One region of the Cupriavidus sp. GW822-FHT02D05 genome, then DNA from elsewhere that is predicted to be linked to it. Evidence: predicted binding sites of a transcription regulator. Region 1 holds the regulator's gene; each other region holds the start of a gene.

Region 1 (9,998 bases):
CGGTATGGCCGTAGGCGTTCTGCTCGCGGCACAGTTGATCTGGCCGGAGCTTAATTTCAACACGCCATGGCTGTCGTTCGGACGCTTGCGCCCGCTGCACACCAATGCGGTCATCTTCGCCTTCGGCGGCAGCGCGCTGTTCGCTACTTCGTACTACATCGTGCAGCGCACCTGCCAGGCGCGGCTGTTCTGCGGCCCACTGGCGGCCTTCACGTTCTGGGGCTGGCAACTGGTGATCGTGGCCGCGGTCATCACGCTGCCGCTGGGCATCACCAGCTCGAAGGAATACGCCGAGCTCGAATGGCCGATCGACATCCTGATCACGCTGGTCTGGGTGGCTTATGCCATCGTGTTCTTCGGCACCATCATGAAGCGCAAGACCCGCCATATCTACGTGGCCAACTGGTTCTTCGGCGCGTACATCCTGACCATCGCCATCCTGCATCTCGTCAACAACGCCGAGATGCCGGTGGGCATGTGGAAGTCCTACTCGGCGTATGCCGGCGTGCAGGACGCCATGGTGCAGTGGTGGTACGGCCATAACGCGGTGGGCTTCTTCCTGACCACCAGCTTCCTGGGCATGATGTATTACTTCATCCCCAAGCAGGCCGGCCGCCCGATCTATTCCTACCGCCTGTCGATCGTTCACTTCTGGGCGCTCAACTTCACCTATATGTGGGCTGGTCCCCACCACCTGCAGTTCACCTCGCTGCCGGACTGGGCGCAATCGCTCGGCATGGTGTTCTCGCTGATCCTGCTGGCGCCTTCGTGGGGCGGCATGATCAACGGCATCATGACCTTGTCGGGTGCCTGGCACAAGCTGCGCACCGATCCCATCCTCAAGTTCCTGGTGGTGGCGCTGTCGTTCTACGGCATGGCGACCTTCGAGGGCTCGATGATGTCGATCAAGACCGTCAACGCGCTGTCGCACTACACGGACTGGACCATTGGCCACGTGCACTCCGGCGCGCTGGGCTGGGTCGCGATGATCTCGATCGGTTCGCTCTACTACCTGATCCCGCGGCTCTTTGGCGAGAAGGAGATGTACAGCGTGCGCCTGATCGAGCTGCATTTCTGGATCGCTACCATCGGCGTGGTGCTGTACATCGCCTCGATGTGGATTGCCGGTGTGATGGAGGGCCTGATGTGGCGCGCCACCCAGCCCGACGGCACGCTGACCTACGCCTTCGTGGAAGCGGTCAAGGCCAAGTACCCGTTCTACCTGATCCGCTTGCTGGGTGGCTTGTGCTTCCTCTCAGGCATGCTGCTGATGGCATACAACGTGGCCAGGACCATCATCGGCAAGCCTGCCGTGGATGCACTGATCCCGACCAGCGTTTCCGCCTCCGCCCATTGATCATTCCAGGATAGAAACGATGTCCGAAAAACGAAGCTTCTTTACGCACGAGACCCTGGAGAAGAATATCGGGTGGCTGATCATCTGTACCATCCTGGTGGTCAGCATCGCCGGGCTCGTCCAGATCGTGCCGCTGTTCTTCCAGCACTCCACCACCGAGCCCGACGCGGGTATCAAGCCGTACTCCGCGCTGCGCCTGATGGGCCGCGATATCTATATCCGCGAGGGCTGCGTGGGCTGCCATTCGCAGCAGGTGCGCACCTTGCAAGGCGATGTCGAGCGCTATGGCCACTACTCCACGGCGGGCGAATCGGTCTACGACCATCCCTTCCTGTGGGGCTCCAAGCGTACCGGTCCCGACCTGGCGCGCGTGGGCGGACGCTACTCCGATGACTGGCAGCGCATCCACTTGCGCAATCCGCGCGACGTGGTGCCCGAATCGGTGATGCCGTCCTACCCGTGGCTGGAGAAAACGCCGTTGCAGACCAACGATGTCCGCGACCGCATGCGTGCGCTGCGCCGTCTCGGCGTGCCGTACACCGACGCCGAGATTGAGCAGGCGCCTGCCACGCTGGCCGGCAAGACCGAGGAAGACGCGATGGTCGCCTACCTGCAGGAGCTTGGCATCGCCAAGCGCAATGTGCGTGTCGATACCGCGGCTGCCGCGCAGCCCGCGGCCACGCCGGCCAAGGAGTAAGCCATGGCAATGATCACCGCGTTTTCCACCGTGGTCTCGATGGCTGCCTTCATTGCCATCTGCTGGTGGGCCTGGTCGTCAGGGCGCAAGGCCGCCAACCAGGAGTCGGCCATGCTGCCGTTCGCCTTGCCCGACGAGCCGCTGGCCGCACGCCAAGACGCCAGGCCCGATGCCGGCCACCGCGTCGCGCGTCATGCCGGCGGCGCAAACAACACCAAGCAGGAACACTGAGTCATGAGCGACTTCTTCACGGATTTCTGGAGCTACTACATTGCCGCCATCGCGCTGGTCGGCATCGTCTGGTGCGTGTGGCTGCTGTTTTCCCAGCGCAAGGTCACCAAGATTGTGGGTGCGCCCGAGGACACCGGCCACGTGTGGGACGGCGACCTGCGCGAGCTGAACAACCCGCTGCCACGCTGGTGGATGTGGATGTTCCTGCTGGCATGCATCTTTGGCCTGGGTTACCTAGTGCTGTACCCCGGCCTGGGATCCTACGCCGGCGTGCTCAAGACCTCCAGCCGGGTTGAGCTGGAGGCGCACCGCCAGGCGGCCGAACAACTGCAGCGCGAGGTCTATGGCAAGTACATGCAGATGGACGTCAAGCAGGTGGCGGCCGACCCGGCGGCGCGCGAGATCGGGCAACGCCTGTTTCTCAACTACTGCGCGCAATGCCACGGCTCCGATGCGCGCGGCAGCCGCGGCTTTCCCAACCTGACCGATAACGACTGGCTGTACGGCGGGGAGCCCGAGACCATCACGCAGACCATTACCAAGGGCCGCAACGGCGTGATGCCGTCGTTCGCCTCGACCATCGACGGCAAGCTCGCTGGCGACGTGGCGCAATACGTGCGCTCGCTGTCCGGCCTGTCTTACGACCCGATCCGCGCCTCGCGCGGCGAGAGCACGTTCAAGTCCACCTGCGCGGCCTGCCATGGCTCCACCGGCAAGGGCAACCAGGCGCTTGGCGCGCCTAACCTGTCGGACCGCGTGTGGCTGTACGGCAGCTCGGAGGCGAACATCGTCGACGCCATCCTGAAGGGCCACAACAACCATATGCCGGCGCACGAGGAAATCCTCACGCCAGAGCGTATCCGCATGTTGACGGCCTATGTCTGGGGCCTGTCCAACACCGGCGGCGCAGGCGAGGGGGCGAAGCAATGAGCCACTGCGCTTATGCTTGTCAGCCGGGCCCGCACCGCGGCGGGGGTGTTCGCCCATGAACGCCCCCGGACCGGAGCCGCTTGAAAGGAACGGGGCCGCGTGGGCGCCGCTGCGAGCGCCCACGCCTGATTCGGCGGACGCGGAAACGTCGGACGAGACCCTGTACGAAGTCCGCCGCAAGATCTATCCGCGCTCGGTGTCGGGTGCGTTCTCGAGCTGGCGGGTCTGGATGGTGGTCCTGACCCAGCTGTTCTTCTATGGCATGCCCTGGCTGCAGTGGAATGGCCGCCAGGCCATGTTGTTCGATCTCGGCGCGCGCAAGTTCTATATCTTTGGCCTGGTGCTGTGGCCCCAGGACGTGATCTACCTTGCCGTGCTGCTGGTGATCTCCGCGGTGTCGCTGTTTCTCTTCACGGCGATCGCGGGGCGGCTGTTTTGCGGCTACGCTTGTCCGCAGACGGTGTACACCGAGATCTTCATGTGGATCGAGCGGCATGTGGAAGGCGACCGCTTTGCCCGCATCCGCCTGGACGGCGATCCTTGGAGCGTGCGCAAGCTGCGCCTGAAGGCCACCAAGCACACGCTCTGGATCGTGATCGCGCTATGGACGGGCTTTACCTTCGTCGGCTATTTCTCGCCCATTCGCACGCTCGGCGCGCAGGTGCTGAGCCTCTCGCTGGGTCCGTGGCAGACGTTCTGGATGCTGTTTTACTCGTTTGCCACCTGGGGCAACGCCGGCTTCATGCGCGAGCAGGTCTGCAAGTACATGTGCCCGTATGCGCGCTTCCAGAGCGTGATGGTGGATCGCGACACCTATGTGGTCACCTATGACGTGGGCCGCGGCGAGCCGCGCGGCAGCCGCTCGCGCAAGGCGGACCACAAGGCCGCCGGGCTGGGCTCGTGCGTGAATTGCAGCATCTGCGTGCAGGTCTGTCCTACTGGCATCGATATCCGCGATGGCCTGCAATACGACTGCATTGGCTGCGGCGCCTGTATCGACGCCTGCAACCAGGTCATGGACAAGATGGCTTACCCGCGCGGGCTGATCCGCTATACGTCCGAGAACGCCATGCGCAGCGCGCTCTCCGAGACCGTGGCGCGCAAGCGCCTGGTGCGGCCGCGCACGGTGATCTACTCGGTGATCTGGCTGGCGCTGGTCGCCGGCTTCATGGCCTCGCTGGCCATGCGCACGCCGCTCAAGGTCGATATCATCCGCGACCGCGGCGCGCTGGGGCGGGAAGTGGAAGGGCGCTGGATCGAGAACGTGTACCGGCTGCAGCTGATCAACACGACCGAGGCGCCAATGCGCGTCGCCGTCAGCGCGGGCAGCGATGAGCTCAAGGGCCTGGCTGTGGAATATGATCACGCTGCCGGCAACCTGGAGCCCACGTCCAATCGCCTGATTCCCATCCGGGTGCGCGTGCCGATCGAGTCCGCGGCGCAGGGCACGCACAAGATCGAGGTCACAGTGACCGCGGTGCCCGACGAGGGCGCGGGGAGCCATGGCGCGGAGATTCGACAGAGCACCAGCTTTATCGTGCCGCGCAATCTATGAGGCGGCAGGGACGCTGGTTGCACCAATCCGTACGCAACATACGCGATCTAGATCTAGAGGAGGCCAGATGACGCAGCAAAGTAATCCCTGGTGGAAGGAGCCATGGCCGTGGCTGCTGATGAGTGGGCCGTTCGTGGCCATGGTGGCCTGCGGGGTCACGATCTGGCTGGCCATGACCCATCCGGATCCGCCCATTGAGGAAGGGGTGGCGCGCCACGGCCTGGTGGTTGAGAAGGCGGGCAGCGCGGCACGCCAGGCAGCGCCGGTCGCGGCGCAAGCGAGGTGATCATGAGGCTACGCTGGCTGATGTGGGTGCTGTGGCCCGCTTTCCTGGTCGCCGGGCTGACGACCGCGCTGGTATTCTCCATGGTCGATCCCGGCGACCTGCGCTTCTTCGGCCAGCCGGTCGAGGCATCGCGGGAGGCGGTCTACACCGTGGGTTTCCTGATCGCGTGGGTGCTGTGCGCGCTGTCGAGCGGCTTGACGCTGTACACCATGCCCACGCGGCTGGCGGACACGGACGAGCTGGAGTGATTGCGATGCGCGCCTTGCCGGTTCAGGCCAGCAGGCGCGGCATCGCGGCGAGCCGCCGCGGGCGAGGGCGGCGCGCGACGTGCAGGTCAGCAGGACTTGTTGACGATCTGCTTGATCCCCACCATGTCGACCAGCTTGACGTGGCGCTGGCGGATCTGGATCAGGCCGGCTTCCGCAAAGCGCGAGAACAGGCGGCTGACGGTTTCGAGCTTGAGCCCCAGGTAGCTGCCGATTTCCTCGCGGCTCATGCGCAGCACGAACTCGGAGGCCGAATAGCCGCGCGCGGACAAGCGCTCGGACAGGTTGATCAGGAAAGCGGCAAGCCGCTCCTCGGCGCGCATCGATCCGAGCGTGATCAACATGACCTGGTCCTGCGAGATCTCCTTGCTCATCAGGCGCATGAACTGATGCTGCAGCGACGGCAGGACGTTGGACAGCGTCTGGAGATCGCCAAAGCGTACCACGCAGACTTCGGTATCTTCCAGCGCGGTGGCGTCCGACGCATGCTGCATCTCGCCAAGGCCGTCGAGGCCGACGACTTCGCCGGGAAGGTGGAAGCCCGTGATCTGCGAGCGGCCGTCTTCCATTGTCAGGTGGGTCTTGAGCGTGCCGAAGCGGATCGCGTAGACGGCGGTGAGAGGATCGCCGAGGCGGTACAGGGTTTCGCCCTTGCGTACGCGCACCCGGTCCTGGACCAGCGTATCCATCTTTTCGAGGTCCTGCTGCGACATGCCGACGGGCAGGCAGAGCTGGCCGAGCGAGCAAGTGGAGCAGCGGGGCGACATCTCGGTAATGGGAATGGTGGTGAGCAATTGGGGCCTGTCGGTTTAGCGCAGTCAGTCAAGCGCGATGTGGCGGGCGCATTGAGTTGAGAGCTTGACGTTGAGAGTCGTCGGTTGGAAGCGCTATCCACATCGGCCTGGCGCGCGGGTCTTGCGGCAGTGCGCTATCTGTGCAGCGCGGCTTGCCGTGCCCGTCGTCATGTTGTGCGAGCGCGCTGGTGTGCGCGGGCGCAAGGCCTCATGTTGATAGCGCCTCTTGGAGCTGCGGGGGCGCGTTCGCCGCATTTTACCGCGCCAGACGTTGCGATTGTGTGATTGGGAGGAGAAGTTGACCATAGGCGTGCTTATCAGCGTATTTACCTTGGCTTTGCTGGGCGGCGTGCACTGCGCCGCCATGTGCGGCGGGATCGCGCTGGCGGCGGAGCAGGGCGGCGTTGCGCGCGTGCCTGCCACGGTGCTCCGGCGTCCCGGCCATTGGTTGCTGGAACTGCTTGTCATGCATGCCGGGCGGCTGAGCATGTATGCGGTGCTGGGAGGCTTGCTGGGCGCCCTTGGCGCCGGCGTCTGGAAGACGCAGTACCTGCCGCTGCAGCGCTGGCTGTTCGGGGTCGGCAGTGTAATGCTGGTGCTGTCGGGCTTGTGGATGTTGCGCGGGCGCACCATGGGTACGGGTTGGCTGGAGCGGCTCGCCGCCCGGGGCGCGGGTGGCTTGCTGCGCGGCCTTGGTGCCGTCGGGGCGCGCTTGCCGGCTGTGGCCCGGGCGTATGGGCAGGGCCGGTTGCTGCGCCGCTACGGCATGGGGCTAGCCTGGGGGCTGGTCCCGTGCGGCATGGTGTACGGTGCTCTTGCCATGGCGTTGCTGGCCGGCAATGCCCCGTCGGGCGCGCTGGTGATGGCCGTGTTTGGCCTGGGCACCCTGCCGAACCTGCTGGTGATCTCGGGCCTGTCCGGCTATCTCAGGCAGCTTTCGCGGCGCCCGGCGTTGCGGGCTGGCGCTGGGCTTGCGGTGGTGGCCTTTGGCTTGGCCGGGGTGGCGCGCGCGCTGCTTTTGCCTGAGACGCTTGCCGCGCATGGATTCTGCCTGGTCTTCTGAAGCGCTGCTTCGTGGTGTATCTGTCACTTCTTCGCTGAGGTAGCTGTGCGAATCGGTTGCAGGTTTGCCAGGGAATGCCATACAATCGCAAGAACAGCGATATCGCGCACGTATTTCATCGTGGCATCGTCAGGTAGCATCCGCTGCTCAGGGATGCATGCCAGGAACACCCAGGCAGGCATCAGCGCCAGGGACCGTTCCCCATCCGCCGTCCGGTTCAAAAGATTCGGTTCAAAAGACCAGCTACGGCAGGGCGGGGTGAAATAGGCCAGCAGGCCCGATATCCGTATTTTCTTGCACCCGGCGCGTTCGATGATAAACGCCGCGCCGGACAGGTCCGCCACATCAGGGGGAAGGCGCGACGCAAGGGCTCCGTCGACTGGCAGATAATGCCGGTGGCCGGGCGATCTCCTGCCGGTCAGGTCCGGCACCCGATGCAATAAAAGAAGGCGCACGGCTGGCATGCATCAAGCATGCGGTTGGCTGCGCGGCCAGATGGCGGTGGCAATCCCTACCGCTGAACCCGCAATCTCCAGTGCGCCCGGGATCAACCGGGGCGCAGGTGCAAAGACAGGCTGCACGCAATCAACATGAATACCCAAGAGGCGAAGATCGTCCTCGAGACCGCGCTGATCTGCGCGCAGGAACCCTTGCGCGTCAATGACTTGCGCCGGCTGTTTGCCGACGACGTCGGTGCCGACACCATTCGTGTGCTGCTCGAAGAGCTGCGCCGCGACTGGGAGCAACGCGGCGTGGAACTCGTGGCACTGGCCAGTGGCTGGCGTTTCCAGAGCCGCCCTGTCATGCGTGAATACCTGGATCGGCTGAATCCTGAAAAGCCGCCCAAGTACTCCCGCGCCGTGATGGAGACGCTGGCGATCATTGCCTACCGGCAACCGGTCACGCGGGGCGATATCGAGGAAATCCGTGGTGTCGCGGTCAGCACCGAAGTCGTGAAGAAGCTCGAGGACCGCAGCTGGATCGAGGTGATCGGCCACCGTGACGTGCCCGGGCGGCCTGCGCTTTATGCCACCACCAAGAACTTCCTTGATGACCTTGGCCTGCGCACGCTCGATGAATTGCCGCCGCTGGAGGACATCCAGGCCCAGGCGCAGGTCGCGCTGCTGAATCAGGAGCCGATTGACTTCGAGGCGCTGGGCAAGGTGCCGGCGGATAGCGACGAAGAGGCATTCGCGGAACCTGGCGCTGATCAGGCCGGCGCTGCCGCGCTGGTTGCGGCGGATGCCGGAGAGGGTGAACCGACCTCTTCCGGCGTGGTTGCCCACGACGGTCTTGCGGCCGGCGCCATGGATGGCATCGCCGATTTGGTGGATGCGTTTGAAAGGAAGGAGGCCTTGGCGCAAGCGGAAGCCGGGTTCACACCCGCGCCCGAGGCCGAGGCGGAAGTGCCGGCGACGCCCGGGCCAGGCAGTGAGCCAGGGAGCGAGCCGGTGTCCGCCGAGCCCGCCGGCGCGCTGTCTGGCGACATAGCCGCGGAGCAAGCCGTCGAAGACGGTGAAACAAATGAGCAAACGGACACGCCCGCCAACGGTTACCACGTACAAGTGGCCTCCGGCGAGCAGGCGTCCGAAGTCCCGGGGGCGTCCACGACGAATCCGGCGCACCCCAGCGAGCACGACGAGCACGACCAGCGCGTGTCCAACTGAACACCATGCAACATCCGAATGTGAATACCTTGTCCGATTCTGATCAAGACGTCCGCCAGGCGGATACGCCGGCCGGCGATGCCGGCAATGGCGCCGAAGGCGGCGCCGGCACCGATGGCGCGCCGCGCCGCAAGGGCCTGCGCCGTGGCTTGCGCAATCTGGTGGCCACGCGCCGCCAGGCCGCGCAGGACCGCGACGGCGACCGTGCCGCGGACGGCGGGGCGGCAATCCCTGCGGGCGGCCCCGATGCGGGCGCCGCGCAAGACGCGCGTGGCGACGGCGCAAGGAAGGGACGTACGCGTGGCAAACGCAAGCTCGCGGAAGGCGAGGCTGTGCAGGCCGGCGAGCAGCAGGGCGAACGCCCGGCGCCGCGAGGCCGCCGGAACTTCAGCGGTGACAATGCCGAAGGCGCAAGCGAAGCTGGCGGAGAAGCCACGGGCGAGCGCCAGCGTGACGGCGCGCGCGCCAACCCGAACGGGAATGGCGCCCGCAAGCGCAAGCCGCAGCAAGGCCTGCAGCCGCAAGGCGCGGCTCGCCGTGGTGGCGCCGAAGGGCAGCAAGGTGGCCCGCGCCAGCAAGGCAAGGGTAACAAGGGCAAAGGCGGCGCGCAGCGCCCAGCCGCGGGTGTGCCTGAGAAGGCGCCCGCCGCCGCGAGCGGCGAGGACCTGTTCCGCTTTGTCATTTCCGGTCAGTACGACCAGGAAGAGTCGAGTGGTCCGCAAGCCCGGGTCAAGCCGGTGCGCGAGCTGTCTGCAGACGATGATGCGCCCAAGCTGCACAAAGTGCTCGCCGAGGGTGGACTGGGCTCGCGCCGGGAAATGGAAGAGCTGATCCTGCAGGGCCGGGTTTCGGTCAATGGCCTGCCTGCCCACATCGGCCAGCGCATCCTGCCGGCCGACCAGGTCCGGGTCAACGGCAAGCTGATTCATCGCCGTGTGTCGTCCAAGCCTCCGCGCGTGCTGCTGTATCACAAGCCGTCCGGCGAAATCGTCAGCCAGTCGGATCCGGAAGGCCGTCCGACCGTGTTCGACAGCCTGCCGCGCATCAAGGCAGGGAAGTGGGTGGCCGTGGGCCGCCTCGACTTCAACACCGAGGGCTTGCTGATCTTTACCTCCTCGGGCGATATCGCCAACAAGTTCATGCATCCGCGCT
Region 2 (9,998 bases), on a different contig from region 1:
TGCGCACTGGCCAGCCTGCCAGCGACGGCGTGGAACTCCGCCTCTTGCTGACGGGGTCGAACTCAGGCAATGGGCCATGACATTGCGCTAGCCGCCCGCCTTTCCCTAACTGGCCAGGCTGCCAGAGGCTGGCAGCAGCCGGAAAAGACCAAAAGCACCGCCTCCAGAACGCCCACCCCTACTACCGTCCCGCCAAACGCCCCACCCCGTGCTGCCCCGGATCGCCCTCCAGGCAAGCCACCACTTCCTCATCCTCAACCTGCGGAAACTCCCGATAATGCTCACCGACAGCGGAAAAATTGGCCGGCGATCGCAGGCAGACCACCTCGTCCGCGTAACGCCGCACCTCAGCGAGCGAAGCCGGCGCGGCCACGGGCACAGCGCATACCAGCCGGGCAGGATGCTGCTGCCGCACGGCATGCAATGCGGCAATCATGGTGGCGCCCGTGGCAAGCCCATCGTCCACCACGATCACCGTGCGCCCGTCCAGCGCACGCGCGGCGCGCCCCGGCGTGTATTGCTTGCGGCGGCGGCGCAGCAATGCAAGCTGTTCGTTGCGCTCCTGGTTGAGATAGCTGGAGTCGGCGCCAACTCGTGCCGCGTAGGGCGTCACGTAGACCCAGCCGCTTTCATCGACCGCGCCGACCGCCATCTCGCGGTCGAATGGCGCCCCTAGCTTCCTGACCAGGACCACGTCCAGTTCGCCGCCGAGCCGGTCGGCGAGTATCTTGCCCATCGGCACGCCACCCCGTGGAATGGCCAGCACAAGGGGATGGGCGTCGCCGTACCCGGAGAGCGCTTCGGCTAGCCGCTCGGCGGCCTCGTTCCTGTCCTGGAAAGTCATGACATCACCTTTTGCCGGTGAGGGACCAGCTAGCTGGCTAGCCGGCTAGCCGGCTAGCGACTTCCATCGACGCCGTAAGGCCGAGGTGTCTGTCAGACTGGACGGCCCCCAATGCGCGCCATGACGGTCCTCAAGCGCGGTGCCAATGAACATAGAGGGTCTCGTCGGCGTCGGGATAGTCGATTTCAAGCTTGCCACGATACGCATGATGCACGGCAGAGCCGATATCGCGTGCCAGGTGAAAGCCCGTGGTCGTGATGGTGATGCGATCCTCCTGAGTCTGCGTCGCCATGATGCGCTCCATCGGATGACTCTCTCTCATCAGGGCTTCGCGGTGCCGCACCAGCCCGAGAATCTCATCCCGGTGCTCCCGCTGGAACGCCCCATCCAGCGTCAACTGCGCCGCGGGCACATGGTCGGCGATGCGGTGGCAGGCCGGGCACATCAGCGCCTTGGCGCCGGGCGGCACGGCCCGCCATTGCCAACGTCCTTTCAGGAGGACCGCGTGGCAAGCGGGACAGGAAGCGATGGCGGGCGCCTGCTCCGGCTGCTTGTAGGCATCGTGGATGGGATCCTGGGGAAGCCGGTCCCAACGGGCCGGCCTGACCTGGCTCGAACGCTCACGGACTTTCATGTCTGGCTCCTGAAATCGAATCGGGCAGCGCCCACGCGGCCTGCCTGCAGTATTGCGGACTCACCTGGCGAGCCCGCCCATGCTCATCGCATACCGCTCGGCGCCCCGAACATGTGCTCGTGCTTGCGCTGGCACGGGGTGCAGCGTTTGGCCGTGGGATACGCTTGCAGGCGCGGATAAGGAATGGGCTCGCCGCAGTCCACGCACACGCCGTAGCTGAGCCTGGCGATCCGCTTGCGCGCCACCGCTATGTCGGCCAGTTCCATGCGGTAGTGTTCGGCCACGGCATCGTCCATGCGCTCCTCGGTGCCATGCTCAGCGAGATCCGCGTCGTCGCTCGCTTCGCGCTCGGCGGACACAGTACGGGAAACGGCTGCGGCGTCCATCTGGCCACGGATTCTCTGCTCTCTGCTGTCCAGCAAGGCGACGAGGCTGGAGAGCTGCTCTTTCGTTAAATCGGACATCGTCGACTCCCGGGCGCGGCAAGGTGGATCCACATCCATGATGCGATGACATCGGGCAGGCCGCTTGCGCCAGATCAAGTGATGGGCCGCCGGCACGAAGTGCCTGCGGCGTGGCGCGCTGAACCCTCGTTCCGCTTCAAGCTTCAATATAGGTGGGTGGTTGCCGGTTAGCATGATCTGCGTCAATCTCACTTCCGGCCATGCGCGGAGCCGGCCGCAGCCATGGTGCGCGCGGGCGCGGATATCGCGCCCGCGCCATGCCGGCAGTTGATGTGACTAGTGTGACATCAGGACGGGCACCGTCATGGTGTCCAGCAAAGCCCTGGTGACGCCACCCAGTACCAACTCGCGCAGGCGGCCGCGCCCGTAGGCGCCCATCACCACCAGATCGGCGCCAAAATCCGCCGCGCGCGAGAGCAAGGTTTCCCCGATGGCGATGTCCGATCCTTCCTGGCAGTGTTCAAACTCTGCCTGGACGCCATGGCTTGCCAACGCGGCCATGGCATGGCCCGGCAGGCTCGCATCGGGCCGCGCGCCGGTACCTTGCGCGCAAAGCACCTTGGCCTGCCCGCCGCAGATCAAGGGCATGGCGTCGTGCAAGGCGCGCGTGGCCTCGCGTCCGCCGTTCCAAGCCACCATGACACGTGCGCCGGGGACAGCGAACTGGCCTGCGAATGGAATGACAAGAACCGGCCTGCCACCGTCGAGGATGAGGGTTTCCAGGAACTGGGTCGCGACAAAGCTGTCTGGGTCGGCCGGATCGTATTGCCCGGCAACCACAAGGTCGGCCTCGCGCACTTCGCGCAGCGCCATCATCAACGGATCGCCATCCACTGCCCGCCACTCGGTTTCGATCCCCAGCTCCTGCGTTGCCGCCAGGAAGCGCCGGTGCACCGCCTCGCGCGCCTCACTGCGCCGCTGGCGGTCCTCGTTGATATAGGTCGCGGCACCCTCCATCAGGTAAAACCAGGCGACATCTGGCATAAAGCCGGCAAACAGCCCGATCAGCCGGGCATGGCGCGCCACGGCGAGCCGGGCAGCGATTTCAAGCCGGTCCAGCGCACGTGGGCTGGTGTCCAGGTGGACCATGATGCTGGCGTATTCCATAACATTCCTGTGCGGTTTAGGTTTGGGTTTGGGAGCCTGAATCCAGTCTAGGAAGCGTTTGGACGTGGCTATTGACTCAGGTCAAGCCGATACCTTCTGCACAGGGGCTGGCGCCTCGCGTACGCCATGGATACGGATCAAGCGGCAACCGTCAGCGTGACCTAGGCTAAATGCTGGGCACCGCCGAGGACGTCACCATGCACGAGACGATGCGCGCCATGATTTTCGACGGCACCGGGCCGGCCTTGCGCCTGGCGCGCGTCCCCGTGCCAGACCCCGGCCCAGGCGAAGTGCGTATCGCGGTGAGCACCTGCGGCGTCTGCCGCACCGACCTGCACATTGTCGACGGCGAACTCGCGCACCCGAAAGCCGCCCTCATTCCCGGACACGAAATCGTTGGCAGGGTCGAGTCCTGTGGCGCAGGCGTGACGGGCCTTGCCCCGGGCGACCGGGTCGGCGTGCCGTGGCTCGGGCAGACCTGCGGGCACTGTGGCTATTGCGCGGCGCGTCGCGAAAACCTGTGCGATACGCCGCAGTTCACCGGCTATACGCGCGACGGCGGCTACGCCGAGTACGTAGTGGCCGACAGCCGCTTTTGCTTCCCCATCCCGGAGCACTACGACGACGAGCATGCGGCGCCCTTGCTGTGTGCGGGCCTGATTGGCTACCGCACGCTGCGCATGGCGGGGGACGCCCGCAAGGTCCGGTCTATCGGCATTTACGGATTTGGCGCCGCGGCCCACCTGGTGACGCAGATCGCCGTCGCCCAGCAGCGCGAGATCTTTGCCTTCACGCGCCCCGGCGACACCGCCGCCTGCCAGTTCGCGCGTGACACCGGGGCGTGCTGGGCCGGTCCAAGCGACCAGCCCGCACCGCAGCCGCTCGATGCCGCGCTGATCTTCGCGCCGGTGGGTGCGCTGGTGCCGATGGCGCTGCAAGCCGTCGCCAAGGGCGGCACCGTGGTTTGCGGTGGCATCCACATGAGCGATATTCCGGCCTTCCCCTATCGCCTGCTCTGGGAGGAGCGGTCGATCGTGTCGGTGGCCAACCTCACGCGCGACGACGGGCTGGAACTGATGCGGATCGCCCAGGCCACGCCGCTGCGCACCACCACCACGGTCTATCCGCTGGAGCAGGCCAATGCCGCGCTGGCCGACCTGCGCGCGGGCCGCCTGGCCGGCGCGGCGGTACTGCGCATCGCTTAATCGCCTAATTAGAACTCCCCCTCCAAAAAGTGCCCCCTTCGGCACCAACTTGCGCTAGATCAAGTCCACGCCCCACCCCGCCGGATAGCATTGGACCCTACGCCGTCGCCCCGCGGATCAAGGTCTGTCTTTGTCGTCTCCCCTTCCCCCCTTTGCCCGACACCCTGAACCCCCTGGAGCGCCCGGCGGCATTCCATCATTCAGCGCACAGGTGCACAGGTAGCCGATGAAACTCAAACCAGGCTGGGGTATAGCGGTATTGTTCGTTGCTGGCGCCATTGGAGCCGCCGTGTGGTGGCTTGGCAGCCAGCGCGACCCGTGGCCGGCGGATGTGGCCCACAGCAATGGGCGCATGGAGATCGGCCGCCTCGACGTGGCGGTGAAGTATCCGGGCCGCGTCATCGATCTGCCGGTTCGCGAGGGCGATGCCCTGGCTGCGGGCGCCGTGGTGGCCCGGCAGGATGACGCCGAATTATTGACTCAACTCAGCCTTGCCACCGCAGCCCGCGAGCGTGCCGTGCAGGCGGCGTCGCGCGCGCAGGCGGAGATCGAGGGGCGCGCGAGCCGCCAGCGGTTGGCGCGGCTGGAGTTGACCGAGGCGGTCAAGCTCTACCAGGACCGCCAGATTTCTGCCGTCGAGCGCGATCGCCGGCAGCTTGGCCTGGATGGCGAGAGCGCGGGCGTGACCGGCGCGCGCGCCGCGCTTGGCGAGGCTAACGCGGCGATCGCGGAGGCCGATGCCCAGATTGCCCGCCTGAAGATCCTGCAGGATGAGGCAACCATCCGTGCCCCGGTGGCCGGGCGTGTGGAGTATCGCGTGATCGAGGTCGGCACGGTGCTGCCGGCGGGCGGCCGCGTGGCGTCGCTGCTGAACCTGGCCGATATGTATTTCACGGTGTTCCTGCCCGCGGGTGCTGCCGGCAAGCTGGCTATCGGCGACGAGGCGCGCATCGTGCTGGACGCAATGAAGGACGAACCGATCCCGGCCCGCGTCAGCTTTGTGGCCAGCGAGGCGCAGTTCACCCCCAAGTATGTCGAGACCGATGCCGAGCGGGCCAAGCTGATGTATCGCGTCAAGCTGCAGCTGGCGCCCGAGGTCGCCCAGCGCTACGCGGCCAAACTGAAGGCCGGCATGACGGGCGATGGCTTTGTGCGCCTGGATGCCAGGCAGCCCTGGCCCGCCGCGCTGACGCTGCCCCCGCAGCCGGCCTGACGCCATGCCGAGTCCGCACCCCGACGGTGCCGCGGCCATCCGGATCGATGGCTTGTCGCACCGCTACGGCGCCAGCGTGGCGCTGGACAATGTGTCGCTCACGCTGCCCGGCAATGCCACCATCGGCCTGATCGGCCCCGATGGCGTCGGTAAATCGACGCTGCTCGGCGTGATTGCAGGCGTCAAGCGTATCCAACAGGGCCATGCCACCGTGCTGGGCGCGGACTTGCGTGACCGGCAAGCGCGCGAGGCGCTGTTGCCGCGCGTGGCGTTCATGCCGCAGGGGCTGGGACGCAACCTGTACCCGACGCTGTCGGTCTACGAGAACGTGGACTTCTTTGCCCGGCTGTTCGGCCTGGGCGGCACGCAGCGGCGCCAGCGCATCGAGCGCCTGCTCGCGGCCACCGGCCTGGCGCCTTTCCCGGACCGTCCGGCGGGCAAGCTCTCGGGCGGCATGAAGCAGAAGCTGGGCCTGTGCTGCGCACTGGTCCACAACCCGGACCTGCTGATTCTCGACGAGCCCACCACGGGGGTGGACCCGCTGTCGCGGCGGCAGTTCTGGACCCTGGTGGAGGACCTGCGCGCCGAGCACAGCAATATGACGGTGATCGTTGCCACCGCGTATATCGAGGAGGCGCAGCGCTTCGAGCATCTGGTGGCCATGGATGCAGGCAAGGTGCTGGTGTGCGACCGTACCGCCGATGTGCTGGCGCGCGCGGGCACCGGCGACCTGGAGCAGGCCTATATCTCGCTGCTGCCGGCGGCCCGGCGCGGCGATGCCACGGGACTGGTGATCCCGCCCCGCCCGCCGGATGGCGACGAACCCGCCATCGAGGCCGAGGGGCTGACGCGGCGCTTCGGTGCCTTTACCGCCGTGGACAATGTGAGCTTTCGCATCGAGCGCAGCGAGATCTTCGGCTTTCTCGGCTCCAATGGCTGCGGCAAGACCACCACCATGAAGATGCTGACCGGGCTGCTGGATGCCACCAGCGGCACCGCGCGCCTGCTCGGCCAGACCATCGACGCCGGCGATATGCGTACCCGCATGCGGGTGGGCTATATGTCGCAGGCGTTCTCGCTGTACGAGGAACTGACGGTACGGCAGAACCTGGACCTGCATGCCAGGCTCTACCGGATGGAGGGCGAGCGCGCGCAAAAGGCGGTCGGGCAGGCCCTGCTCGATTTCGAGCTGGACCAGCATGCCGATGCGCGGCCCGCCGCCCTGTCGCTCGGCATCCGCCAGCGCCTGCAGCTGGCTGCGGCCTGCCTGCACCATCCGGAAGTGCTGATCCTCGACGAGCCCACCTCCGGCGTGGACCCCGGCGCGCGCGACATGTTCTGGCGCCATCTGGTCCAGCTGTCGCGCCAGCAGCGCGTCACGATCTTCGTTTCCACGCACTTCATGAACGAGGCGGCGCGCTGCGACCGCATCTCCTTCATGCACCGCGGCCGCGTGCTGGCGGTGGGCAGCCCGGACGCGCTGCGGGAAAGCTGCGGCGCGCGGACGCTGGAGGATGCGTTCGTCAGCTACCTGGAGCAGGCGGAAACCCCGGAGAACGGCGCAGCCGCCGCGGTCGCCGCTGCTTCGGCTGCGGCGGCTGCGCCCGCGCAACCCGCCCCGCCCCCCGCGCCGGTCGGCAGGCCAGCCGCGCATGCCGGCGGCTCGCGGCTGGCGCGGACCTGGGCGTTCGCCAGGCGCGAGGCCATGGAGCTGGCGCGCGACCGGCTCCGGCTGGCATTCGCCATCCTTGGCCCGATCGTGCTGCTGTGCGCCGCGGCGTGGAGCGTGTCCTTCGATGTGGAGAACGTGCGCTTCGCCGTGCTGGACCGCGACCAGAGCCATGCCAGCCGCGAGCTGGTGGAGCAGTTCTCCGGCTCGCGCTACTTTGTGCAGACCGATGGCGTGCACAGCGAGGCGGACGCGGACCGGCGCCTGCGCGCCGCGGCCGATATGCTGATCGTCGAGCTGCCGCCCGGCTTCGAGCGCGACCTGCTGGCCGGGCGCCAGCCGGAGCTCGCATTCCGCGTCGACGGGTCCAGCCCGTTCCCGGGCGCCACCACGCGCGCCTATGTGAGTGGCGTGCTGCTGGCCTACGCCAATGCGCAGATGCGCGCGCAGCCGGAGCGCCCGGCCGCGCTGCCGGTGTCGATCGAGACCCGCTTTATCTACAACCAGGAGTTCCGCAGCATCTACGCGATCACGCCCGGCATCATCATGCTGGCGCTGATCCTGATCCCGACCATGCTGACCGCGCTCGGCGTGGTGCGGGAGAAGGAGATGGGGTCGATCACCAACCTCTACGCCTCCCCGGCCAGCGTGGGCGAGTACCTGATCGGCAAGCAACTGCCCTACGTGGGGCTGGCGATGATCAGCTACCTGACCCTGGTGGCGCTGGCCATCGTGCTGCTGCAGGTGCCGCTGAAGGGATCCTTCCTCGCCTTGTCGATCGGCGCCGTGCTGTTCGTGCTGGCGGCCACCGCGCTCGGGCTGCTGATGTCGACCTTCGTGCGTTCGCAGGTGGCGGCCATCTTCGGCACCGCGATCCTGTGCCTGATTCCGTCGGTCAACTTCTCCGGCCTGCTGTATCCGGTGTCGACGCTGACGGGCAGCAGCTACTGGATCGGCCTGGGTTTTCCGTCGTCGTGGTTCCAGCTGGTCAGCCTTGGCAGTTTTACCAAGGGGCTTGGCGTGGGCAGCTTCGGCACCATGTACCTGGCCTTGCTGGGTTTCGCGCTGCTGTACCTGGCGGGCGCGCGTCTGCTTCTGCGCAAGCAGGAAGCGTAGCCGGGAGATGCCGCGATGAATCAATGGTGCAAGAACGTGGCCAGGCTGTGCGGCAAGGAGTTGCGCAGCCTGTTCAGCGATGTGACGCTGATGGCACTGATCGTCTTTGCCTTTACGCTGGCCGTGCATTCGGTCGCCAAGGGCATCAAGGCCGAGGTGTCGAATGCATCGGTGGCCATCGTGGATGCCGACCACTCCGAGCTCTCGCGCCGCCTGCGCGATGCGATCCGGCCGCCGTATTTCAAGACGCCGGTGGATGTGGACCGGCACGCCGTCGATGCGGAGCTGGACCGGGGGCGCTACATCTTCGCCATCGAGATCCCGCCGCGCTTCGAAGCCGACGTGCTGGCGGGAAGAACGCCGGCGGTGCAGGTGCTGGTCGATGCCACCGCGATGACCCAGGCGGGCCTGGGGGCCAGCTACCTGCAGCAGATCTTCACGCGTGAGGCGCTTGAGTTCCTGCACGCGCGGGGCATCGAGGCGCAGCTGCCCGTGCGTGCGCAGAGCACGGTGCTGTTCAATCCCAATACGGAGTCGCACTGGTTCACGTCGACCATGCAGATCGTGGTGAATATCACGGTGCTGGCCATCATCCTGGTAGGCGCGGCGGTGATCCGCGAGCGCGAGCACGGCACCATCGAGCACTTGCTGGTGATGCCGGTGCGCGCCAGCGAGATCGCGGTGGCGAAGATCCTGGCCAATGGCGCGGTGATCTTCCTGGCGTCCCTGCTGTCGCTGTGGCTGGTGGTGCATCTGTGGCTGGATGTGCCGCTGACCGGTTCGATGGGGCTCTTTGCGCTGAGCACCGCGCTCTACCTGTTCGCGGTGACGGCGCTCGGCATGTGGCTGGCGACCGTCGCGCCGGCAATGCCGCAGTTTGGTTTGCTGGCGGTGCCGACCTATGCCGTTGCCTACCTGCTGTCCGGCGCCGCCACGCCGGTGCAGAGCATGCCGCAGGCCATGCAGCACGCGGTGCAGTTCCTGCCGACCACCCAGTTCGTCACGCTCACGCAGGCCATCCTGTTCCGCGGCGCGGGCGTGGATGTGGTGTGGCCGCAGTTGCTCGGCGTCACAGCCGCGGGCGGGATCTTCCTGGCCCTGGCGCTGACACGGTTCCGCTCCATGCTGGCGCAGCAAGGATAGACCGCCATGCCTGACCACACTTACCACGCTTACCACGCTTACCACCCTTACCACGCCCGCCTTTCCTCCAGCCCGCCCACCCAACGGATTTCCGCCTTGAGTACCTATCCACGACGCGGCATCCTCGCCGGCCTCATTGCAGGCATCGCAAGCATCGCCGCGGCCGGCCTGGCCGGCTGCACCACGGTCGACGTCGCCGTGCCCGACAGTATCGCGGCGCCGGCCGCGTTCAGCGAAGCCCCCGCCGAGGGCACGCCGGCCGCGGCGCAGGACCTGGCGCAGTGGTGGCAGAACTGGAACGACCCGCAACTGACGCAGCGCGTGACCGAGGCGCTGGCGGCCAATCTCGATCTGCGCGTGGCCCAGGCGCGCGTGGCGGAGGCACGCGCGATCGGGCAGGTTGCGGAATCGGCGCTCTACCCGACGCTGTCGGCGCAGGCGCGCGCGGCGCGCGGCGTGGCCGACTTGCGCAGCCCCCCGGGCCTGCCGGATACCTCGCCCGGCCTGGACGGCCATCTTGCCGGACTGACCGTGGCCTGGGAGGTCGACGTCTTCGGCGCCCGCCGCAGCGACGCGCAAGCCGCAGCGGCCGTTGCCCTCAGC
Region 3 (9,998 bases), on a different contig from region 1:
CCGCCGGTCGCGTCAGCACGATGCGCTTGACCGAGTCGCGCTCGAGCGCGTCCACGGCGCAGGCCACCGCCAGGTAGGTCTTGCCGGTGCCGGCCGGGCCGATGCCCAGAGTCAGGTCGTGCGCCAGCACGTTGCGCAGGTAGTCGCGCTGCATGGGCGTGCGCCCGTGCAGGCCCGCGCGGCGCGTGTGCAGCACGGGGGATTCGTCATCGTCGCTGCCGGTATCCGCGCTCGCGCCGTCGGGCACATAGCCGCCGTGCGCGGCGACCTGGCGCGCCTCGACCAGGCCGAGCTGCACGTCGTCGATCGACAGGGCGGTGCGGGCGTTGTTGTAGAAGCGCTCAAGGGCCGCCGCGGCGTCGCGGGCGTAGGCGCCGCGCACGGTCATGCGATGGCCGCGGCGCTGGATGGTGACGTCGAGCGCTTGCTCGATCTGGCGCAGGTTCTCGTCAAGCGGCCCGCACAGGTTCTGCAGGCGGGCGTTGTCGTCCTTGGGGGCGACGAATTCGGCTGAAGGGATTTTCATCTGGGTACGAGTGGCTGCATCGGGCTGCATCGGGCGTGGGTTACTGGCGCACGACGATTTCGCCGCGCAGCGAATGCGGGAAGGCTTCGGTGATGGCCACATCCACCATTTCGCCGACCATGCGGTCGCGCCTGGCCTGGGGCACGCCGGGCAGTGCGAAGTTCACCACGCGGTTGTTCTCGGTGCGGCCGTGCAGCTCGGTTGGATCCTTGCGTGCCGGGCCTTCCACCAGGATGCGCTGCACCGATCCGACCATGCCTTTGCTGATGCGCTGCACGTTCTCCTCGATGGTGGCCTGCAGATGCTGCAGGCGCCGCAGCTTGACCTCGTGCGGCGTGTCGTCGGCCAGGCTGGCCGCCGGCGTGCCGGGGCGCGGGCTGAAGATAAACGAGAACGAAGTGTCGTAGCCGATCTCCTCGATCATCGCCATCAGCTTGTCGAAGTCCGCCTCGGTCTCGCCGGGGAAGCCGATGATGAAGTCGGATGACAGCGACATGTCCGGGCGCAGCGCGCGCAACTTGCGGATGATGCTCTTGTATTCCAGCACGCTGTAGCCGCGCTTCATCGCCATCAGGATGCGGTCTGAAGCGTGCTGCACCGGCAGGTGCAGGTGGTTGACCAGCTTCGGGCAGCGCTCGTACATCTCGATCAGGCGCGGCGTGAACTCCTTCGGGTGGCTGGTGGTGTAGCGGATGCGCTCGATGCCGGGGATCTCGGCCACGTATTCGATCAGCAGCGCGAAGTCGGCGATCTCGCTGGTGCCGCCCATGGCGCCGCGATACGCATTGACGTTCTGGCCCAGCAACGTGACTTCGCGCACGCCTTGCTCGGCCAGCCCGGCGACTTCCGCCAGTACGTCCTCGAACGGGCGGGAGACTTCCTCGCCACGGGTGTAGGGCACCACGCAGTAGCTGCAGTACTTGGAGCAGCCTTCCATGATGGAGACAAAGGCGCTCGGGCCTTCCACGCGTGCCGGCGGCAGATGGTCGAACTTTTCGATTTCGGGAAAGGAAATGTCCACCTGCGAGTGGCCGGTCTGCTGGCGGCGGTTGATCATGTCAGGCAGGCGGTGCAGCGTCTGCGGGCCGAACACCACGTCGACATAGGGCGCACGCTTGACGATGGCGGCGCCTTCCTGGCTCGCCACGCAGCCGCCCACGCCGATCACCAGGTCCGGCTTGACGGCCTTGAGCGCCTTCAGGCGGCCCAGTTCGGAGAACACCTTCTCTTGCGCCTTCTCGCGCACGGAGCAGGTGTTAAAGAGGATGACGTCCGCTTCTTCCAGCGTGTCTGTCTTCTCCATGCCCTGGGTGGCATGGAGCATATCGACCATCTTGTCCGAGTCATACTCGTTCATCTGACAGCCGTAGGTTTTGACGAAGACTTTTTTCATGGTGCCGATCTCAGTGGTTGACCTGGGGGCATCAGGGTTTTATGGGGGCGAAAGATATCCGGGCCTCGGCGCGTCGCCGCGCCCCGGACTACGACTATTGCGCTGCTTTTTGTTCCTGCTCGGTCAGCACCCAGGCCGTCAGCAACTGGCCGTAGAGGTCGAGCTTGAACCGTACCGGCAGCTTCTGGCCGGCCACCGCCCCGATGGGCAGCAACTGGTTGTCCGTGCCGAACAGCCGCAGGCCCGGCGCCACGCCAACGGTCTTGCCGTCCAGCGTGGCCGACTGTGGCGCGCTGGGCGACTGCGCGGCGAGCACCAGCTTGGCCTTGGCCGCGTCCGCGGGGATCACGCGCAACGCTTGCTGCGCATACGCCGTTGCCGGCAGCAGCGCGGCGGGCAAAACAAGCGATGCAGCTAGCAAGGTGGCCCGGACCAAAGCGAAAAAGGCAGGGCGCGCGGCACGGTTGGCTGGCATGAAGGCTCCGGCAGAAACGGTTCGGAAAAAGAAAGCGGATAACGAAAGCGGAAAACGAAAGCGATTCGGGTCTTCTCCCCGGTGGCGCGGGCCGGGCAACCTAATATTCTACCCGGTCGCCCGCCGGCCGCGCGGCGCTAGAACAGCCCGGATGCTTCCTGCAGCACACGCTGCTTGGAGACCGTGCCCATCAGCTCGCGCCCGGCCGTATCGCGGATCAGCGGGATCCGGTTGAGCGCGTGATGGGTGAACAGCCGCAGCGCGTCGGGCAGCCGCGACTCCGGCGTCAGGGTGGGGAAATCGCGTTCGCACAGTGCCAGCAGGCCCGCGTGCGGCCGCTCGCGCAGGGCACGTTGCACCGCATGGATCGACAGCGCGCCCAGCAGGCAGCCATCCGGCCCAATCATATAAAGATAGCGCGTGCCGGTCTCGGCGAACTTGTCGCTGGCCTGCTCCAGCGTGGCCTCGGGGCCGATGACGGTGTCGGTGGCGTCGCACAGCCCGGCCAGCGTCAGCGCCCGCGCGCGCTCCGCGGCGGCGGATGCCTGGGTGCGCTCTGCCACCACGCTGTACAAGGACAAGGTCTGGCAACGCGATGCGGTGTAGTAGGCCGCCGCAGCGCCGATCATGCCCGGCAGCAGCAGCGCCGGGGCCAGCGTCATCTCGAACACCATCAGCACCGACATCAGCGGCGCCTGGCTGGTGGCGGCCAGGAAGGCGGCCATGCCAACCAGCGGCAGCAGCGGCGCGCCGCTGCCGCCTGGCACGGCGGGTGCCAGCAGTTGTCCGAGCGCCGCGCCGACGAACAGCGAAGGCGTGAACACGCCGCCCACCGCACCCGAGCCCATGCTGAGCACGGTGGCCAGCAGCTTGGCCAGCAACACCGCCGCCAGCGATACGCTCAAGGGGTGCGCCTGCAAGATCGACTGGATGGTGTAGTAGCCGTTGCCGACCACCTCGGGCACCCAGATCGCCAACACGCCCACCATCGCACCGCCCAGCGCCAGGCGCGGCACCAGGCCGCCCGGCACCCGGGCAAAGGCACCCTTGGCCAGGCTGGAGGCGCGCATGAAGAGGGCGCCGGACACGCCGGCCAGCACGCCGAGCAAGACCGCCGCCAGCAGCATGGGCGGATGCAGCAGGTCGGCGGGCACGGTCAGGCCGGGGTAGAGCGGCTGCAGGCCGCCATGTAACTGGCTGACCACCGTGCCCGCCACGGAAGCCAGGAACAGCGGCATCAGGCGCTGCACTGCCACTGCGCCGAAAACCACCTCGGCCACGAAGACCGCCGCCGATAGCGGCGTGTGGTACACCGAGGCCAGCCCGGCGGCCGCCGCGCAAGCCGTGAGCATGCGCCGCAGGTTGGTGTCGCCATCCGGCCCGCTGCCGCCGCGCGCGGACGGAAACACCGATCCGCACAGGGCCGCGAGCTGGATCATCGCGCCTTCCTTGCCCACCGAGCTGCCGGTGACGATGGAGCAGAACGAAGACAGCGCGCGCAGCAAGGTGATGCGCACCGGCAGGCGCCCGGTGCCGCTGGCAACCGCCTCCATATAGTCGGAGACGCCTGGCTGCGCGGCGTTGAGCTTGGCTGCCGCCGTCAGCAGCAAGCCCGCGATCACGCCGCCGAGCGTCGGGATCGCCACCCGCCAGATCAGGGCGAGGCCCGCGAATACCGTGACGATATCGGCATGCGTGCCAAACATCACATAGCCGCTTGCGTCCAGCGCCTCCTTGAACAGGGTGGTGACGATGGCCGCGGCAATCCCTACCGGGATGGCAGTAAAGAGGGTGACTTCCTGGTCTTCGATGAACCTGAACCGCATCGTGTCGGCATCCGGGGGCTGGGATGGGCTGGGCCGGGCTGGCGCGCGCCCGCGCGGTGCGTGGGCTCACCCAGGCAGGGGCCAGGCGGGGGATGGCCGCCATCATAGCGCAGCGGCGCGCGCGTCCCTCGGGGCGCAGCGCGCGCGTGAAAGCGCCAGGCTGGTACACTAGCGGTCTTTCCTCCTAAAGAAGCGGGGGCAGTCGCCTCGCTTCGCCGGTCGGTATTTCCGGTTTTCGGTTTTCTCACTCACGTCGCCCCCGCGATTGGCGCACCACATGCGCAAAGGGCGGCCGAAGCGTCAATTCATGTCTTTTTCCGAACTTGGCTTGTCCGACAAGCTTATGCGTGCCGTGGCCGAACAGGGCTATACCACGCCGACTCCGATTCAAGCGCAGGCGATTCCCGCCATCCTGAAAGGGGGCGACCTGCTTGCCGGCGCGCAGACCGGCACCGGCAAGACGGCCGGCTTCACGCTGCCGCTGCTGCAACTGCTGTCCGAATCCTCGGCCGGCCGCGAACCCGCGCGTGGACAGCGCCTGCCGGTGCGCGCACTGGTCCTGACCCCGACCCGCGAACTGGCGGCGCAGGTGGAAGAAAGCGTCCGTAACTACGGCAAGTACCTCAAGCTGCGCTCCATGGTGATGTTCGGCGGCGTGGGCATCAACCCGCAGATCGAACAGCTCAAGCGTGGTGTCGATATCGTGGTGGCCACGCCCGGCCGCCTGCTCGATCACCTGTCCCAGCGCACCATCGACCTGTCGCACGTGGAAATGCTCGTGCTGGACGAAGCCGACCGCATGCTCGACATGGGCTTCATCCACGACATCCGCAAGATCCTCAACGTCTTGCCGCCGAAGCGCCAGAACCTGCTGTTCTCGGCCACCTTCTCCGACGAGATCCGTGGCCTGGCCGACCGCCTGCTGGACAACCCCGCTTCCATTGAAGTGGCGCGCCGCAATACCACGGCCGAAACCGTGGCGCAACGCGTCTACCCGGTGGACCGCGAGCGCAAGCGCGAACTGCTGGCCCACCTGGTGCGCGAGAACGACTGGCACCAGGTGCTGGTGTTTACCCGCACCAAGCACGGCGCCAACCGCCTGGCCGAGCAGCTCGACAAGGACGGCCTGTCGGCATTGGCGATCCACGGCAACAAGAGCCAGTCGGCCCGCACGCGCGCGCTGACCGAGTTCAAGGCCGGCACGCTGCGCCTGCTGGTGGCGACCGATATCGCCGCGCGCGGCATCGACATCGACCAACTGCCCCACGTGGTCAACTACGACCTCCCCAACGTGCCCGAAGACTACGTGCACCGTATCGGCCGTACCGGCCGCGCCGGCGCCGAGGGCGAGGCGATCTCGCTGGTCTGCGTGGATGAAATCTCGCTGATGCGCGATATCGAGCGGCTGATCAAGCGCCAGATCGAGCAAACCATCTTGCCGGGCTTCGAGGTCGATCCGAGCATTCCGGCCGAGCCGATCCAGAAGGGCCGGCAGGCACGCGGCCAGGGCCAGGGCAACGGTGGTGGCGGCCGTGGCCGCGGCCAGGCACCCGCCGGCGGCCAGCCGCGCGGCCGTGCACCGGCAGCGGAAGCTGGCGAGCGCCAGCAACGTCCGGCACGCGCGCCGCAAGGCCGCGGCCAGGCTCCGGCCGCGGCCGATGGGCAAGGCCAGCGCCGCGCGCCGCAGGCACCGGGCCAGCGCCCGGCGCAGGGCAGCGGCCGCCCGGCTTCGGCTGGGCAAGGCAACCCGCGTAACGGTCAGGCCAACGGCAACCGCACCGGCGAGGCCAACGGCAACCGTGCCGCTGGCAATGGCAATGGCAACCGTGATCGCAATGGCGATGTCAACGGCAACCGCGCCGGTGCCAACACCCACGCCGCGCAGCCGCGCACCGGACAGGATCCGGCGGCACGCGGCCGCCGTCCGGCGCCGCAAGCCGCGCTGCTGGGCGGCCAGCGCGCCAAGCCCACGCGCTAACTCCATAACGTTCCCCAACGGCTGCCACGCGCAATGTCCAGTTCAGGGTTTGACCTTCAGGTGCCCGGCGACGGCGGCACGCCCATCGATGGCGATGGCGTGCCCTACGCCAGCCTCACGCCGGACCTGATGCTGGATGCCATGGAGGCCGCCGGGTTCGAGCCGGATGGCCGCCTGCTGGCGCTCAATAGCTATGAGAACCGGGTCTGGCAGGTGGGGATCGAAGGCAGCGCGCCGGTGGTGGTCAAGTTCTACCGCCCCGGCCGCTGGAGCGACGCCGCCATCCTGGAAGAGCATGCTTTCGTGCGGCAACTGGCCGACGCCGAGATTCCGGCGGTGCCGGCCATCGCGCGCGACGGCGCCACGCTGCTGGCGCATGCGGGTTTTCGCTTCGCGGTGTTTCCCCGCTGCGGGGGGCGCGAACCGGAGCTGGATCGTGCCGATACGCTGACCTGGCTTGGCCGTTTCATCGGCCGCATCCATGCGCTCGGCGCCACGCATCCTTACCAGGCACGCCCCACCATCGACGTGGACACCTTCGGGGTGGCCCCGCGCGACTGGCTGCTGGCGCAAGACTGTATTCCCCTGGAACTGCGCCCGGCTTGGCAGGCGGTTGCCGACCTCGCCGTGGATGGCGCTCGCCGCTGCTTCGAGCGCGCGGGCGATGTCGCGCAGTTGCGCCTGCATGGCGATTGCCATCGCGGCAATGTGCTGTGGATCGAGGAGTCGCATGCGGGTTCGCGCCCACCCGGGCCGCACTTTGTCGATTTCGACGATAGCCGCATGGGGCCGGCGGTGCAGGATCTGTGGATGCTGCTGGAAGGCGACCGCGCCGCCCAGCAGGGCCAGATGGCCGACATCCTGGCCGGCTATGAGGATTTCGCGGAATTCCAGCCGCGTGAGCTTTACCTGATCGAGGCGCTGCGCACGCTGCGCCTGCTGCATTACAGCGCCTGGCTGGCCAGCCGCTGGCGCGATCCGGCCTTTCCGGCGGCATTCCCGTGGTTTGGGACTGCCCGCTACTGGCAGGACCGCATCCTCGAGCTGCGCGAGCAGGTCGCGCTGATGGACGAGCCGCCGCTCTGGCCGGTCTGACCCGGCGCCGGCCAGCCCAGGCCGGCTGCCTTACTTCTTGCCCGGGGCCTTGACCAGGACGACCGGGCACGGGGCGTGCGCCAGCACCCGTCCCGCCACCGAACCAATCACCGCATCGAAGAACGAGCCGCGGCCGTGCGTGCCCATGACGATGCCGCGTGCGTCCACGCTGGCGGCGTAGGCGACGATGCGCTCCGGCGCAAAGCCGTGCAGCGCATGTTGCTCGAAGGCGATGCCCGCGGCGCCGAGGATGTCGGCCACGGACTGCATGGCCTTACCGCTTTCTTCCTGATGCCAGGCGTCGATGGTTTCCTTGCTGACGAAGGCGCGTACCTGTCCGGTGACATCGGGCGTCACATGGACCACATGCACGGTAAAGCCGCTTTGCAGCAGTTTGCCTTCGGCGATAAAGCGAGCGGCTGCGTCGGAAAAGGGCGAACCGTCGGTGGCGAGCACGATGTTGGTCATGGCGGCTATCTCCTGTAGTGGCTGTGATCGTTGTCGGCATGGCGGCCCCCGCCGGGTGGCTCGGGGGCGGTCACTACTGTCATCATGGCACCCTGCGGGCAACCTTGCCTGGATCCAGATCAAGTCCGGGCGCAATCGCCGGCACCTTCCATGAGCCTTCCAATTTCCCGTTTTGACGGTTTTTTTGCACCGTGCCGTGGCATCTCAGCGCCTTTTTGATGCGGGGAAATCTACGCTGCAGATAGGACAACTCTGTCGGATGTTCCGGCTTGCCGCCATGTGGATCTACTATCGGTTGGCGATCGGCGCGCTGGCCATGCTCGCGCTGATCCTGCTTTTTGCCATGGAATTCGGGCTGGCCAGTGCCATTGCGCGCCGCGAGGAGGGCTTTTCCCGGTCGCCCGATGAGCAGGGTCCCTGAAGGTGCCTGCGCGCTGCCGGGCCCGATGAAGGCGCGCCGCCAGGGGCGCCGTGCGTGGACAAGTTGCATGTAGCGGTTCAGACTGCCGGGTGCGGGCCGCGCGGCTGTCTCGCGGCCCGCCCGTCGTATCCGTCGCCATGCACTTTCCTATCCAACAAGAGCCATGAGACTACGTTCCCTTGCCCGCGCGCCTGGCAGCGCGCCGCATTGCGCCCCCCTGCATACCCATTCCCATACCTTCCAGTCCCCCTTGCGCAGCGCTGTCCGCGCGACCGTGTGCAGCGCCCTCGGCGCCATGCTGCTGGCCGCTGGCGCGCACGCCGCCACGCTCGACGGCGTGCAGCTGCAGCAGCACGCCGATCAGGCCGCGGCGCGCAGTTACCGCGAATGGGTCGAGTTGCTGGCGCTGCCCAACGACGCCACCGTGCCGGCGGATATCCAGAAGAACGCGGACTGGCTGGTCAAGGCCTTCGCCCGGCGTGGCTTCCAGGCGCGCGAGCTGCCCAATAACGGCAAGCCGATGGTCTACGCCGAATACCCCGCCAGCACGCAGCAAAGCGCTGGCCCGCGTAAGACCGTGCTGTTCTACATGCATTTCGACGGCCAGTCGGTAACGCCGTCGCAATGGGCGCAGCCCAGCCCGTGGGAGGCTACGCTCAAGGCGCGCAGCGCCGATGGCAAGTGGGAAACGCTGCCGCTGGACAAACTCTACGCCGGCCAGGTCGATCCCGAATGGCGCGTGTTCGGGCGTTCGTCGTCCGACGACAAGGGCCCCATCGTGATGTTCCTGGCCGCCATGGATGCGCTCAAGGCCGCCGGGGTGGACCCGGCGGTCGATATCAAGGTGCTGCTGGATTCCGAGGAGGAGAAGGGCTCGCCGTCGCTGGGCAAGGTGATCGCGGACAACCTGGCGCTGCTGCGCAATGACGGCATGGTGATCTTCGATGGCCCCATGCACCAGAGCAACCAGCCCACGCTGATCTTCGGCAACCGCGGCGTGCTGCTGGTGCAGCTCAAGGTATTCGGCGCCAGCCAGGGCCTGCACAGCGGCCACTACGGCAACTATGCCGCCAACCCCGCGCAGCGGCTGGCAAACCTGCTCGCCACCATGAAGGACGACGACGGCCGCGTCACCATTGCCGGTTACTACAAGCCGGTAAAGATCGATGAACGCGCGCGCCGCATCATGGCCGCCGTGCCAGACGACGAGGCCGCGCTGCGCCGCCGCCTGGGCATCGCGCGCGCCGAGCGCGTTGGCGCCAACTACCAGGAGGCCATGCAGTACCCCACGCTGAACGTGCGCGGCATGGCCGCCGGCGACGTGGGCGAGAAGGCCCGCACCATCATTCCGGAAGTGGCGGTGGCCGAAATCGATATCCGCACCGTGCCGGAGACCAGCCCGCAATCCCTGTTCGGCCTCGTCAGGCAGCACGTGGAAAAACAGGGCTACCACCTGGTCAAGGGCGAGCCTACCGACGACGACCGCGCGCGCTATCCCAAGCTTGCTTCGGTCACCGCGGGCGAGGTCTCGGCCTCCAGCTCCGCCGCGCGCACGGACCTGTCGGCGCCGATCAGCCGGTGGCTCACTCAGGCTATGCAACAGTCCTACGGCAAAGCGCCGGTGCAGATCCGAATGATGGGTGGCACCGTGCCGACCGGCGCGGCGGTGCAGGCGCTGCAGGCGCCGTTCGTGATCGTGCCGCTGGTCAATGCGGACAATAACCAGCACAGCTACGACGAGAACATGCGGTTGGGCAATTACCGCGATGGCATCCGTACCGTGATGGGCATCCTGCAGACACCGTTCAAGTAAGGG

What was found. Region 1 encodes FNR, which switches genes on or off when oxygen is low (the NO sensors DNR and NnrR bind a similar motif). Its sites were predicted from a motif close to TTGATNNNNATCAA; they were not measured.
Region 2: AC1RQK_RS18130 (TraR/DksA family transcriptional regulator) is a predicted target of FNR. The motif match lies at 2,115-2,128, and genes of this name have one in related genera.
Region 3: AC1RQK_RS37755 (universal stress protein) is a predicted target of FNR. The motif match lies at 7,871-7,884, and genes of this name have one in related genera.

The regions. Positions count from the first base shown of each region.
Region 1 is NZ_JBXAOE010000007.1:242,435-252,432, forward strand. Features, by position in the region: gene ccoN (cytochrome-c oxidase, cbb3-type subunit I) at 1-1,357, shown strand, start outside; gene ccoO (cytochrome-c oxidase, cbb3-type subunit II) at 1,377-2,054, shown strand; partial or broken gene AC1RQK_RS11965 (cbb3-type cytochrome oxidase subunit 3) at 2,058-2,192, shown strand; gene ccoP (cytochrome-c oxidase, cbb3-type subunit III) at 2,289-3,215, shown strand; gene ccoG (cytochrome c oxidase accessory protein CcoG) at 3,271-4,770, shown strand; gene AC1RQK_RS11980 (membrane protein) at 4,838-5,056, shown strand; gene AC1RQK_RS11985 (hypothetical protein) at 5,059-5,304, shown strand; gene fnr (fumarate/nitrate reduction transcriptional regulator Fnr) at 5,391-6,116, opposite strand; gene AC1RQK_RS11995 (sulfite exporter TauE/SafE family protein) at 6,415-7,179, shown strand; gene AC1RQK_RS12000 (hypothetical protein) at 7,203-7,643, opposite strand; gene scpB (SMC-Scp complex subunit ScpB) at 7,770-8,846, shown strand; gene rluB (23S rRNA pseudouridine(2605) synthase RluB) at 8,852-9,998, shown strand, end outside.
Region 2 is NZ_JBXAOE010000012.1:213,325-223,322, reverse strand. Features, by position in the region: gene AC1RQK_RS18145 (bifunctional acetate--CoA ligase family protein/GNAT family N-acetyltransferase) at 1-80, shown strand, start outside; gene AC1RQK_RS18140 (phosphoribosyltransferase) at 182-844, opposite strand; gene AC1RQK_RS18135 (BCAM0308 family protein) at 975-1,478, opposite strand; gene AC1RQK_RS18130 (TraR/DksA family transcriptional regulator) at 1,562-1,942, opposite strand; gene AC1RQK_RS18125 (universal stress protein) at 2,219-3,049, opposite strand; gene AC1RQK_RS18120 (zinc-dependent alcohol dehydrogenase family protein) at 3,247-4,254, shown strand; gene AC1RQK_RS18115 (HlyD family secretion protein) at 4,481-5,467, shown strand; gene rbbA (ribosome-associated ATPase/putative transporter RbbA) at 5,472-8,252, shown strand; gene AC1RQK_RS18105 (ABC transporter permease) at 8,268-9,395, shown strand; gene AC1RQK_RS18100 (efflux transporter outer membrane subunit) at 9,402-9,998, shown strand, end outside.
Region 3 is NZ_JBXAOE010000048.1:1,411-11,408, forward strand. Features, by position in the region: gene AC1RQK_RS37725 (PhoH family protein) at 1-526, opposite strand, end outside; gene miaB (tRNA (N6-isopentenyl adenosine(37)-C2)-methylthiotransferase MiaB) at 567-1,919, opposite strand; gene AC1RQK_RS37735 (hypothetical protein) at 2,014-2,394, opposite strand; gene AC1RQK_RS37740 (ClcB-like voltage-gated chloride channel protein) at 2,532-4,220, opposite strand; gene AC1RQK_RS37745 (DEAD/DEAH box helicase) at 4,528-6,198, shown strand; gene AC1RQK_RS37750 (serine/threonine protein kinase) at 6,232-7,293, shown strand; gene AC1RQK_RS37755 (universal stress protein) at 7,324-7,761, opposite strand; gene AC1RQK_RS37760 (hypothetical protein) at 8,021-8,182, shown strand; gene AC1RQK_RS37765 (M20/M25/M40 family metallo-hydrolase) at 8,478-9,995, shown strand.